DNA from 3 places in the Pseudomonas sp. LBUM1679 genome. Region 1 is predicted to be linked to each of the others. Evidence: riboswitches for the same ligand, from Rfam matches in the RefSeq annotation. Region 1 holds a riboswitch; each other region holds the start of a gene.
What was found. Region 1 has a riboswitch for cobalamin ahead of cobO (cob(I)yrinic acid a,c-diamide adenosyltransferase). Riboswitches for the same ligand answer to the same signal wherever they lie in the genome.
Positions count from the first base shown of each region.

Region 2: another riboswitch for cobalamin. It lies ahead of ACA062_RS18360 (CbtB domain-containing protein); the one in region 1 lies ahead of cobO (cob(I)yrinic acid a,c-diamide adenosyltransferase).
Region 3: another riboswitch for cobalamin. It lies ahead of ACA062_RS12260 (ABC transporter substrate-binding protein); the one in region 1 lies ahead of cobO (cob(I)yrinic acid a,c-diamide adenosyltransferase).

Region 1 covers NZ_CP166774.1:5,345,407-5,349,599, reverse strand. The annotation lists gene ACA062_RS24205 (PQQ-dependent sugar dehydrogenase) at 69-1,382, opposite strand; cobalamin riboswitch at 1,499-1,732, shown strand; gene cobO (cob(I)yrinic acid a,c-diamide adenosyltransferase) at 1,814-2,425, shown strand; gene ACA062_RS24195 (cobyrinic acid a,c-diamide synthase CobB) at 2,422-3,837, shown strand; gene bluB (5,6-dimethylbenzimidazole synthase) at 3,834-4,193, shown strand, end outside.
Region 2 covers NZ_CP166774.1:4,047,071-4,051,263, forward strand. The annotation lists gene cobW (cobalamin biosynthesis protein CobW) at 1-296, opposite strand, end outside; cobalamin riboswitch at 398-612, opposite strand; cobalamin riboswitch at 813-1,040, shown strand; gene ACA062_RS18360 (CbtB domain-containing protein) at 1,161-1,364, shown strand; gene ACA062_RS18365 (CbtA family protein) at 1,376-2,083, shown strand; gene ACA062_RS18370 (cobalamin biosynthesis protein) at 2,080-2,493, shown strand; gene cobM (precorrin-4 C(11)-methyltransferase) at 2,575-3,321, shown strand; gene nfuA (Fe-S biogenesis protein NfuA) at 3,480-4,064, opposite strand.
Region 3 covers NZ_CP166774.1:2,650,690-2,654,882, reverse strand. The annotation lists gene ACA062_RS12270 (TonB-dependent siderophore receptor) at 1-11, shown strand, start outside; gene ACA062_RS12265 (alpha/beta fold hydrolase) at 379-1,302, opposite strand; cobalamin riboswitch at 1,695-1,890, shown strand; gene ACA062_RS12260 (ABC transporter substrate-binding protein) at 2,033-3,046, shown strand; gene ACA062_RS12255 (FecCD family ABC transporter permease) at 3,043-4,059, shown strand; gene ACA062_RS12250 (ABC transporter ATP-binding protein) at 4,056-4,193, shown strand, end outside.

The DNA of each region.
Region 1 (4,193 bases):
ACCTCATCGTCGGAACGCCGCCCGGGGCAAGCCCGCTCCCACAGGGTTATGCGTTTACAGCAATGACGTCATTTAACTGCCGACACCCGCCACACCTTGTTCCCCACATCATCCGCCACCAGCAAATCGCCCTGCTGATCGATCACCACCCCCACCGGACGGCCCATGGCTTTTTCGTCGTCGGTGAGGAACCCGGTGAGCACATCGACCGGTTGCCCCACCGGTTTGCCCGCGTTGAATGGCACGAAAATCACTTTGTAGCCACTGTGCGGGTCGCGGTTCCACGAGCCGTGCTGGCCGATGAATGCGCCCTCCTTGAACTGCGACGGCAGGGTGTTGCCTTCAGCAAAGGTCAGGCCCAGCGATGCCGTATGCGGGCCCACTGCGTAGTCCGGCGCAATGGCCTTGGCCACCAGGTCAGGATTCTGCGGGGTCACGCGTGCATCGACATGTTGTCCGTAATAGCTGTACGGCCAGCCGTAGAACCCGCCGTCCTTCACCGAAGTGATGTAGTCCGGTACCAGGTCGCTGCCGATTTCGTCGCGCTCATTGACGGCGGTCCACAGCGCGCCGCTCTGGGGCTCCCAGGCGAGGCCGTTGGGATTGCGGATCCCCGAAGCGAAGATCCGATGGTTGCCGGTGGCGCGATCCACTTCCCAGATCGCCGCGCGACCTTCTTCCTGGTCCATGCCGTTTTCGGCGACATTGCTGTTGGAACCCACCGTCACGTACAGCTTGCTCCCGTCCTTGCTGGCGATGACGTTTTTGGTCCAGTGATGATTGAGTGTGCCGCCCGGCAGATCGACCACTTTGATCGGTGGCGACTTGATCGCCGTTTCACCATTTTCATAGTGGAAACGCAGCAAGCGGTCCGTATCGGCAACGTACAGGTCAGTGCCGACCAGGGTCATGCCGAACGGCGAATTGAGGTTTTCCAGGAACACCGTACGGGTTTCGGCGATGCCGTCGTGGTCCTTGTCCCGCAGCAGCGTGATGCGGTTCGGGCTCGGTACGGCTGCACCGGCACGGCCCATGACTTTTTTCATGACCCAGCCTTTGACGCCTTTGCCATCATCGGGCTTCGGTGGCGCATTGGTTTCGGCAACCAGCACGTCGCCGTTGGGCAACACGTAGAGCCAGCGCGGGTGATCGAGACCTTCGGCAAAGGCGGCGACCTGGGTTCCCGTCGCCGCGACGGGTTTTGCACCGTCCGGCCAGCCGATCGCCGGGGCGATGTTCACCGTCGGGATCAGAGTCTTGTTCGGTTCTGGCAGCTTGGGCGACGGTCCGGTGCCGTCCATGACTTGCAGGCTGGAGGTTTCACCACAGGCGGCGAGCCCTCCGGCGAGCGCGATGACGAGAACGAGCTGGGGCTTGCGCATGCTGATCTTCCCTATGGACGCGTTGATACAATCATAGAGGAGCCGGGAGGCGCGATGGTTCAACCGGTCAGCCGCGGGGCGCTTTCTCAATTGACGCTCCACCCCCAACCCTCTAACCTTCGCGGCTTGTTTCAGGTGCTCTGTGGCCATGGCCGACAGAGTGAAACAGGGAAGTCGGTGAGTGATGGTCTTCGAACGATGAAGCGTCATGATCCCGACGCTGCCCCCGCAACGGTAAATGAGTGAAGACTGCGCCTTGAGCCACTGTGTCGAAAGCCGACATGGGAAGGCGCGCAGTCAGGCCAGCGCCGCTCATGAGCCCGGAGACCGGCCTGATTCATCCAGCGGCATCACGGTGGGCGATGCCAGGCTTTTTGCCGTCTATTCTTGTGCCTGCCCGCCGTTATCCAGCCTCAACGGAGAGCTCCCCCATGACTGATACCCCCGATCGTGATGAACGTCACCTGGCGCGCATGCTGCGCAAAAAAGCCGTGATCGATGAACGCATCGCCAATTCCCCGAACGAATGCGGCCTGCTGCTGGTGCTGACCGGCAACGGCAAAGGCAAGAGCAGCTCGGCCTTTGGCATGCTCGCCCGGTCCCTGGGCCATGGCATGCAGTGTGGCGTGGTGCAGTTCATCAAGGGCCGCAACAGCACCGGCGAAGAACTGTTCTTCCGCCGTTTTCCAGAGCAGGTGCGGTTTCATGTGATGGGCGAAGGCTTCACCTGGGAAACCCAGGATCGTCAGCGTGATATCGCGGCCGCCGAAGCCGCCTGGGCAGTGTCCCGGGAACTGTTGAGCGATCCGTCCATCGGCCTGGTGGTGCTGGATGAGTTGAACATCGCGCTCAAGCACGGTTATCTCGACCTCGATCAGGTGCTCAGCGACTTGCAGGCGCGTCCGCCGATGCAGCATGTGGTGGTCACCGGTCGCGGCGCCAAACCGGAAATGATCGAGCTGGCCGACACCGTCACGGAAATGGGGGTGATCAAGCACGCGTTCCAGGCCGGTATCAAAGCGCAAAAAGGCGTCGAATTGTGAGCCAACCACGTCATTGCCCGGCGGTCTTGATTGCCGCGCCGGCCTCCGGTCAGGGCAAGACCACCGTCACTGCCGCACTGGCCCGGTTGCACCGCAATCAGGGGCGCAAGGTCCGGGTCTTCAAGTGCGGCCCGGACTTCCTCGACCCGATGATTCTCGAGCGCGCCAGCGGTGCGCCGGTGTATCAACTGGACATGTGGATGGTCGGCGAGCAGGAAAGTCGTCGACTGCTGTGGGAAGCCGCAGCTGTTGCCGACCTGATCCTGATCGAAGGGGTCATGGGGCTGTTCGACGGTACGCCGTCCAGCGCCGACCTGGCGCGGCACTTCGGGGTGCCGGTGCTGGGCGTGATCGATGGCACTGCCATGGCGCAGACCTTTGGCGCACTGGCCCTGGGACTGGCGCGCTATCAGCCGGACTTGCCGTTTGCCGGTGTATTGGCCAACCGCGTGGGCACGGTGCGGCATGCGCAATTGCTCGAGGGCAGCCTGACTGAAGGCTTGCGCTGGTACGGCGCCTTGTCCCGGGAAACCGGGATCGAATTGCCGAGCCGACACCTGGGGCTGGTTCAGGCCAGCGAGCTCAATGATCTCGATCTGCGCCTTGATGCGGCGGCCGAATCACTGGCCAACAGTTGCGATGTTGCGCTGCCGCCGCCCGTGGAATTCGCCGCTCCTGAAGTGATCGCCGCCAAGCCATTGTTGGCTGGCGTGCGGATCGCAGTGGCCCGTGACGAAGCCTTTGCCTTCACCTATGGCGCGAGCCTGGACCTGCTGCGAGCCATGGGCGCCGAGTTGCTGTTTTTCTCGCCGATCCGGGATGCCGGATTGCCGGAGGCGGACAGTCTGTACCTGCCGGGTGGTTATCCGGAATTGCACCATGTGGCGCTGTCACAGAACACATCGATGCTCGATGCGATTCGCGCTCACCATGCCGCGGGCAAACCGTTGCTGGCCGAGTGTGGCGGGATGTTGTATCTGCTGGATTCGTTGACCGATGTCGAAGGCACTCGTGCTGAGTTGGTCGGCTTGCTGGCCGGGGATGCGGTGATGCAGAAGCGTCTGGCTGCATTGGCCCTGCAGGCGGTGGAACTGCCGGAAGGGTTGCTGCGTGGGCACACTTATCATCATTCGCTGACCAGTACCGGGCTTGAGCCGGTTGCCCGTGGGTTGAGCCCGAATGGCGGGCGTGGGGCGGAGGCGGTTTATCGTCTGGGGCGGATGACGGCCTCTTATGTGCATTTTTATTTTCCGTCCAATCCATTGGCGATTGCCGCATTGTTCGCGCCTGACCTTGACGCCGCCATCGCGAGCAAGTCGGATCGCCGCATCGTCGCTCCCACATTAGAAAGTGTGTTGCCTGAACAAACGCGGTCAACTGTAGGAGCTGGCTTGCCAGCGAAGAGGCCATGACCGACAACGCATTCTCCCAAGCCGAACGCGCAGCGGTTTACCGTGCCATCGCCGAACGCCGCGACATGCGCCACTTCAGCGGCGGCACCGTCGAGCCCGAACTACTGCGACGCCTGCTCGAAGCCGCCCACCAGGCCCCGAGCGTGGGCCTGATGCAGCCCTGGCGCTTCATCCGCATCAGCGACCGCGCCCTGCGCGGCAAGATCCAACAGCTGGTGGAAGAAGAGCGCATCCGCACCGCCGAAGCCCTCGGTGAGCGCAGCGACGAATTCATGAAGCTCAAGGTCGAAGGCATCAACGACTGCGCCGAAGTGTTGGTCGCCGCGCTGATGGACGATCGCGATCGGCATATCTTC
Region 2 (4,193 bases), 1.3 Mb from region 1:
AGGTCGCCGCGACGGGCCACCAATTCGCGCATCACCGGGAAGAATTCTTCCTGGACGGTGCAGCACAGGCAGCCGTTGGCCAGTTCGTAGACGCGGCCGCTGGCTTCTTCTTCAGTGCAGCCGATGGAGCACTGCTTGAGGATTTCGCCATCGATGCCCAGCTCGCCGAACTCGTTGACGATCACCGCGATGCGACGACCCTGGGCGTTGTCGAGCATGTGCCGCAGCAAGGTGGTCTTGCCCGAGCCGAGGAAGCCGGTAACGATGGTGACGGGAAGTTTGGCCAGTGTTTTCATCGGATGCCCTTTGGCAAGGTGGCGGGCATACGGGACGACAATCGCTGCGACGGATGTGCGCGCGCAAGAGTTCCGCCACCGGATCACCCCGCCCGGTTGTAGTGAGAATCTGTGTCGAGGCAGGTCTCCTGGCTGACGGTGTGCCGGGCTTGTGGGCCTGGCATTCGCTGCGCCTTCCCGCGAACCCGTTGCACAGGGTTTGCAGTGGCGTGGCAGCGAACATCACCGTTCACAGTTGCGGGGGCAGCCGCGGCATCGACCGCGTTCCCTTCTTAGCTTCGGCAGACGCCGAAGAACCTCGAATGCGCAAGGCTACGCATCGTGTGGAGGCGGGTCAATCGTTGAGCGGTACGCGTTCCCCTGTAGGAGCTGCCGAAGGCTGCGATCTTTTGATTTTGCTTATTAAAATCAAGATCAAAAGATCGCAGCCTTCGGCAGCTCCTACAAAGAGCCAATCATCATTCGGCTCCAGGTGAGAACCCTTGCCAATTGACGCCCAACCCCCGCCCATGCTCTCCTACACGCCTTGTTACGGGTGCCCTTCACAGGGTGAAACGGGAAACCGGTGAATCATGTGCTTTACTCAAGGCCATGTCAGTCCGGTGCTGCCCCCGCAACGGTAAGCGAGCGAAGCGTCAGATCCACTGTGCCAGCAGTTCGGCATGGGAAGGTGACGCTTGCAGGTACAGGCGCAAGCCTTGGCCCCTCGCGAGCCCGGAGACCGGCCCGCAACACAAAGTGACCATTACGATCACTGAATAACAAACCCGCGGTGGGCGGGCGCTGTTTGAACCTCTGCGTGCCCGGCTCGCAGGGGTCTTCCATGCGCTCTATTCACCCACTGACAGACCAGAGGGAAGCGCCATGTCGATCATCAGCAGCACCGGCAGCAACACGGACAAGAGCACCGCCAGCAGCACCACGACCCTGACTCAACGCCTGACCGCCGCCGCCTGTGCGTCGATCCTTGGCGCCTGCCTTGTGTATTTCGCCGGTTTCTCGCACATCGAGGCGGTGCACAATGCTGCGCACGACACCCGTCACAGCTCCGCCTTCCCGTGCCATTGAGACCTGTCGACATGATCAAGCGTATCGCGCAAACCGCAGGTTTCACTGGGCTGCTGGCCGCCCTGCTGCTGACCCTGCTGCAAAGTTTCTGGGTTTCGCCGCTGATTCTGCAGGCCGAGACCTACGAAAAATCCGAGCCGGCGGCTGTTGAAGTCCATGAGCACACCGCAGGTGCCGTCGCCGCTCACACCCATGATGCCGAGGCCTGGGAACCGGAAGACGGCTGGCAGCGCGTGCTGTCGACCACCGGTGGCAACCTGGTGGTAGCGGTCGGTTTCGCGTTGATGCTCGCCGGTCTCTACACTTTGCGCGCCCCGACCAGAACCTCTCAAGGCCTGCTCTGGGGCCTGGCCGGCTATGCGACCTTCGTGCTGGCGCCGACCCTCGGCCTGCCGCCTGAATTGCCGGGGACTGCCGCGGCCGATCTGGCGCAACGGCAGACCTGGTGGATCGGCACTGCCGCCTCCACCGCGGCCGGCATCGCCCTGATCGTGTTCAGTCGTCATTGGCTGATGAAGATCCTCGGTGTCGCCATCCTTGCCGTGCCACACGTGATTGGCGCGCCACAACCGGAAGTTCATTCGATGCTCGCGCCGCAAGCGCTCGAGTCGCAGTTCAAAATCGCTTCGCAGCTGACCAACGTCGCGTTCTGGCTGGCCCTGGGCCTGATCAGCGCCTGGTTGTTCCGCCGCAAAAGCGATGGCCAATACCACGCATGACGGATAACAGCACCGTGCCGACCCTGGTGGTCGGCCTGGGCTGCCAGCGCGGCTGCCCCGTGAGTACGTTGCGGGCATTGCTCGACCAGGCGCTGCAGGCTCATCGCATCGAGCTACACCAGGTCAAGGCACTGGCCAGCATCGACCTGAAGCGCGAAGAACCGGGCCTCATCGAACTGGCCGCACAGCTCGCGCTGCCGCTGATGTATTTCAGCAGCGAACAATTGGCCGGTTACCAGCCGCAACTCAGCCACCGCTCGGACATCGCGTTCGAACGCACCGGCTGTTACGGCGTCGCGGAAAGTGCCGCCCTGGCCCTGGCCGAACAACTGGCCCAGGCGCCGGCGAAGCTGCTGATTTCACGACAGAAATATGCCCAGGCCACCCTCGCGTTGGCTGGCGCTGCATAAAACCCCCGACAATCCCCGCCTTCGATCATGAGCAATCTTCATCTGAAGCCTTGCCCAGGCCCTTTTTCACAGGAACCGACGATGACTGTCTATTTCATTGGCGCAGGCCCCGGCGACCCGGAACTGATCACCATCAAAGGCCAACGGCTGATCCGCAGCTGCCCGGTGATCATCTATGCCGGCTCCCTGGTGCCCGCCGCCGTACTCGAAGGTCATCAGGCCGAACAACTGGTGAACAGCGCCGAACTGCACCTGGAACAGATCATCGAACTGATCAAGTGCGCCCATGCCAAGGGCCAGGATGTGGCGCGGGTGCATTCCGGCGATCCGAGCCTGTATGGCGCCATCGGCGAGCAGATCCGCTACCTGCGTGAACTCGATATTGCCTTTGAAATCATTCCCGGTGTGACCGCGACAGCGGCCTGTGCGGCCCTGCTGGGTGCGGAGTTGACCTTGCCGGACGTGTCACAGAGCGTGATTCTGACCCGCTACGCCGACAAGACGACGATGCCGGCCGGCGAAGAGTTGGGCAGCCTGGCGCAGCATGGGGCAACCATGGCGATCCATCTGGGGGTCAATCATCTGCAGAAGATCCTGGTCGAATTGCTGCCGCATTACGGTGCGGACTGTCCGATCGCGGTGATTCACCGGGCGACCTGGCCGGATCAGGATTGGGTGGTGGGGACGCTTGAGGATATTGCCGGGAAGGTCGAGGCGAAGGGGTTTCGGCGCACGGCGTTGATTCTGGTGGGTCGGGTGCTGGGGAGTGATCAATTCAGTGAGTCGTCGCTGTATCGCGCAGGGCATGCGCATCTCTACAGACCCTAAGATCAAAAGATCGCAGCCTCCGGCAGCTCCTACATTGGAATGCGTACTCCCTGTAGGAGCTGCCGAAGGCTGCGATGTTTTGGGGCTCAGGTGATTTCCCATAAAAAAACGGCGCTCACGGGGCGCCGTTTTTTTATTTTTTGCAGCGAACACCTTACTTAGTAGTAGGCGTTTTCTTTCTGCGTATGGTCGGTCACGTCCCGAACACCCTTCAACTCGGGAACACGCTCAAGCAAGGTGCGCTCAATGCCTTCGCGCAGGGTGACGTCCGCCTGGCCGCAGCCCTGGCAGCCACCGCCGAACTTGAGCACGGCGATGCCGTCCTCGACCACATCGATCAGGCTGACCTGACCGCCGTGGCTCGCGAGCCCCGGGTTGATCTCGGTCTGCAGGTAATAGTTGATACGCTCGTTGATCGGGCTGTCGGCGTTGACCATCGGTACTTTGGCGTTTGGCGCCTTGATGGTCAGCTGGCCGCCCATGCGGTCGGTGGCGTAGTCGACTACCGCGTCGTCCAGGAACGCTTCGCTGAACGAATCGATGTAGGCGGTGAAGCTTTTCAGCCCCAGCGCCGTGTCTTCAGGTTTTTCTTCGCCCGGCTTGCAGTAGGCAATGCAGGTTTCGGCGTACTGGGTGCCAGGCTGGGTGATAAAGACGCGGATGCCGATACCCGGCGTGTTCTGCTTGGAGAGCAGATCGGCCAGATAGTCGTGGGCGGCGTCGGTAATGGTAATAGCGGTCATGGAAACTCCTCGCAGGCTTGGGCGCAGTTTACGCCAATCAACGCGCCGGACAAAGTCCTAGTATTTTTGTCGGGAAAGTGTGGGCGTGGCAGCGCTCAAACATGAGCGAGATTCATGCAAAACCGCGAC
Region 3 (4,193 bases), 2.7 Mb from region 1:
TCAACTTCTGATGGTTGCGCCACTTATCGTTTCAGTCGAGGAACCTGCCTTGCCCGATCTGGTTGCAGGGCGTCTTCGCCCTGCTGCAAGGTCACGGTTGGTGGCGCTGGAGCCAGGGCGGCCTGATCCATGGCAAGGTGCGGGTGGCGCGGCTCCGCGTCCGCTGGAAGAGGTTTGTCGGGTGCTCTGAGAAAGCCCTTATTACTCCGGGGGCGGCCAACCGACTGGCCTGATATTCAGGTGCACGCGTATTCCCCCCTGTAGGAGCTGGCTTGCCAGCGAAGGCGGTGTGTCAGTCGATATATGTATTGGCTGATAGACCGCTTTCGCTGGCAAGCCAGCTCCTACAGGGGAATGTGTGCCAGGCGGGTATTGGCCTCAGCCTCTCACTGCTGCTGCCGCTCCTATCGCTGCCTTCTCCATGCAGTACGGCATCGCTGATGAACCATTGCCCATCACCTGACCCCGCGTCGCCGACCCTGGCTGCAAAAAACCGAGCAAGGCCTGCCGGGTTTCCTGCCAGGCTGCCGGGTGTTCCATATCGAGGAAGTGCCCGGCGTTCGCGACGGTATGGAACCGGGACTGAGGGGCATGTTTGACGAACAGCCGGGCGTCTTGCGCCGAGGTGTATTCATCCCATTCGCCGTTGACAAACAGCAGCGGGATTTCGATCGCATCGGCACAGGCGACGTAGCAGTGGGTGTCCTGGGTCAGCACCTCATGCACATGGAAGTGCATCTGCCGGTATTCGTGCTCCGCCAGGCTGCTGACATGGCGGTGATTAAAGCGTTTGAACAGCGATGGCAGGTGCTTGCCAATCGTCCCGTTGATCAAGCGCCCGACATTGAGACGATCGCAGGCCTGGAGACAGTGCAGGCCGCGCTCCAGGTAATCGCGCATCGGCGTATTGATCCGCGCGGCGAATGAACTGATGACCGCCCTCTCGATTCGTCGCGGCCGCTGGGCCAGCGCCAACAAAGTCGCCGCACCGCCCCAGGAAAATGACAGCACATGCTGCGCACCGAAGTGTTCGATCAATTCCAGCAGTATCGCTGCCTCGTCTTCCTTGCGGATCGGATCGCCGTGGAGGTTGTGTCGTTTCGACTGACCGGCATAGGGCTGGTCGTAGAGGACCACATTGAAGTGCGGCTGCAGGTAACGCACCGTCTGCGCAAAGGACGCGGTTGTCGCCAGCGAGCCGTTGACCAGAATGATGGTCTTGTCAGCGGCGGCGTTGAGATAGTGTTCGGTATAAATCTTGTACTTATCGCAAATCTCGACGATGGCGGTGTTCGGCATCATGTCATTTTCTTCCTTGAACCCGTTGGACTGAGCGCACAGCGTGAGGAATGCCCACAGGGCCATATCGCAGAAAGCAGTAGTGGTGGAACCGACAGCGAAGTGCCAGGTAAATACATTAAAAGCTCAAGGTGGTGTTCAAACGTCAACGCATAGACCTCCTGGGGTTTAACCTGGCATCACGGGCCAGCGGCGACAGCGGCGACAGCGCGAGCGTGTCACGCAGCGCCCTGTGACCGATGAGTCACTGACTGACCAGAGCTTCAGAGTTAAGCAGGGATTTCCCGGTCTGCAAGCATGTGCAGCGCTTTGGTGCTGATTTACCTTCAACGCGCACTTGCACCCTGGAATCGGCACACCAGAAAAAAATACTGGACCGTTGGCCGGCATGATCGACTACCATGCCGGCCGCCGGTTTCCACATGGGATTAATAGGGAATCCGAGATGCCCGACACGGCATCAATCGGAACTGCCCCCGCAACTGTAGGTGCTGAGCCTGCTCCTGAACTGCCACTGGGATCGCTTCCGGGAAGGCTGGAGCCAGGCGCCGACGCATCAGTCAGGAGACCTGCCGGCCAAGCAAATCACTAACCGGCGGGGTGTCCGGGAAGGACATCCTTGCGCCGTGCGTCACCTGTGGTGAGCGCTACGTCAGAGCTTTAACGCCAGCGTTCGATGATGTGTTTCCAGTCCGTACCCCTGCTCCGAGTACGGTCAACTGGAGATTGCGTCATGCTGCTGTCACGCCTTGCCACCCTCGTCACCGCCCTGGGTCTGTCCACCCTCGCCCATGCGGCCCCGACCCACTATCCCCTGACGGTCGAGAACTGCGGCAGCACCCTGACTTTCGCGCAGGCACCGAGCCGCGCCGTGACCATCGGCCAGGCCGGCACCGAAATGCTCTACGCCATGGGGCTTGCCCCCACGCTGGTCGGCACCTCGCTGTGGTTCAACGATGTGCTGGCCAAGTACAAGACAGAGAACGACCGAATCCAACGCCTGGCCGATAACGAGCCGAGTTTCGAGGCGGTGATCGGCCAACGCCCGCAACTGGTGGCCGTGGAACTGGAGTGGATGGTCGGCCCGCAAGGCGTGGTCGGTACCCGCGAGCAGTTTCACGAACTGCAGATCCCGACCTACCTGATGCCCTCCGACTGCGAAGCCAAGGACAATCTGGTCGGCGCCGACGGCACACGGCTGGAGGCGTTTCGCATCGACAGCATTTACAAGAGCATCAGCCAATTGGCCGAGATCTTCGATGTGCAGGAACGTGGCCGGCAGTTGAACGACGAACTCAAGGCCAGTCTGGCGAAGTCGGTCGCCACGGTGCAGGACAAGGACCTGGAGCACACCAGTGCGCTGTTCTGGTTCTCCAGTGCCAGTCTGGATATCGACCCTTATGTCGCCGGACACAAGGGCATTCCCGACTTCATGCTCAACACCCTGGGCGTGCGTAACGTGGTGCAATCCGACGAAGAATGGCCGACCGTTGGCTGGGAAACCATCGCCAAGGCCAACCCGACTTTCCTGGTCATCGCACGAATGGATCGCCGGCGCTTCCCCGCTGACGACCACCTCAAGAAACTGGCATTCCTGCGCAGCGACCCGGTGACCCGCAACATGGACGCGGTGAAAAACAACCGCATCATCATCCTCGACGCCATGGCCATGCAGGCCAGCGTCAGAATGTTCGACGGTCTGGCCACCCTGGCATCAGCCATCGACGGCTATGACCTGCCAAAATGACCAGGACGCTGATTCGCACAGTGCTGGCCGTTGTGACCCTGCTGCTGGCCGTCATTGCCGGTGTGGCCATCGGTGAAACGCCCATCGCTCCGGGTGTGGTGTTCCAGGTGCTGGCCAATAAACTGTGGGCTGCCGGTCATGTCCTCGACCCGATCGACGAAGGCATCGTCTGGAATTACCGCCTGACCCGCGCGCTGGTGGCGGCGGCCTGCGGTGCGGGTCTGGCCACTTGCGGGGTGATCCTGCAATCGCTGTTGCGCAACCCGCTGGCCGATCCCTACCTGCTCGGCATCTCCGCCGGCGCCTCGACGGGTGCGGTATTGGTGGCGTTGCTGGGCCTGGGGGCCGGGCTGATTTCGCTGTCGGTCGGCGCGTTTGCCGGGGCCGTTGCCGCCTTCGCCGTGGTGGTGTTGCTGGCCCGTGCCAGCGGTTCGCCCGGCGGCACCTCGCAGATCATCCTCGCGGGGATTGCCGGTTCGCAGCTATTCAATGCGCTCACGGCGTTTCTGATCACCCAATCGGCCAGTTCCGAACAGGCCCGGGGCATCATGTTCTGGTTGCTCGGCAACCTCAGCGGGGTGCGCTGGCCGTCGGTGTGGCTGGCCGTCCCGGTGGCAGTGGCCGGTCTTGTGGTTTGCCTGTGGCATCGGCGGGCGCTGGACGCCTTCACCTTTGGCGCCGACTCGGCCGCCTCGCTCGGCATCCCGGTACGCCGCGTGCAATTGCTGCTGATCAGCTGCGCCGCACTGGTGACGGCAGTGATGGTCTCGATTGTCGGCTCCATCGGGTTCGTCGGGCTGGTGATTCCCCATGCCGTGCGACTGCTGCTGGGCACCCGGCATGCGCGCCTGCTGCCGGCTAGTGCGCTGGGTGGTGCCCTGTTTCTGATCGCCGCCGATGTCCTGTCCCGGACATTGATCAAAGGCCAGGTGATCCCGGTCGGGGTCATCACGGCATTGGTCGGCGCTCCGGTGTTCGCATTGATCCTGATCGGCCGGAGGAATGCCCGATGAATGCCGTCACACCTGTTATCGGCGAATCCGTGCTGAGTTGTTCCGGCCTCGGTTTCCACGTCCGCGACGCTGAGTTGCTGCACGATATCCACCTGGACATCCGTCGTGGCGAGACCTTGGGCATCGTCGGGCCC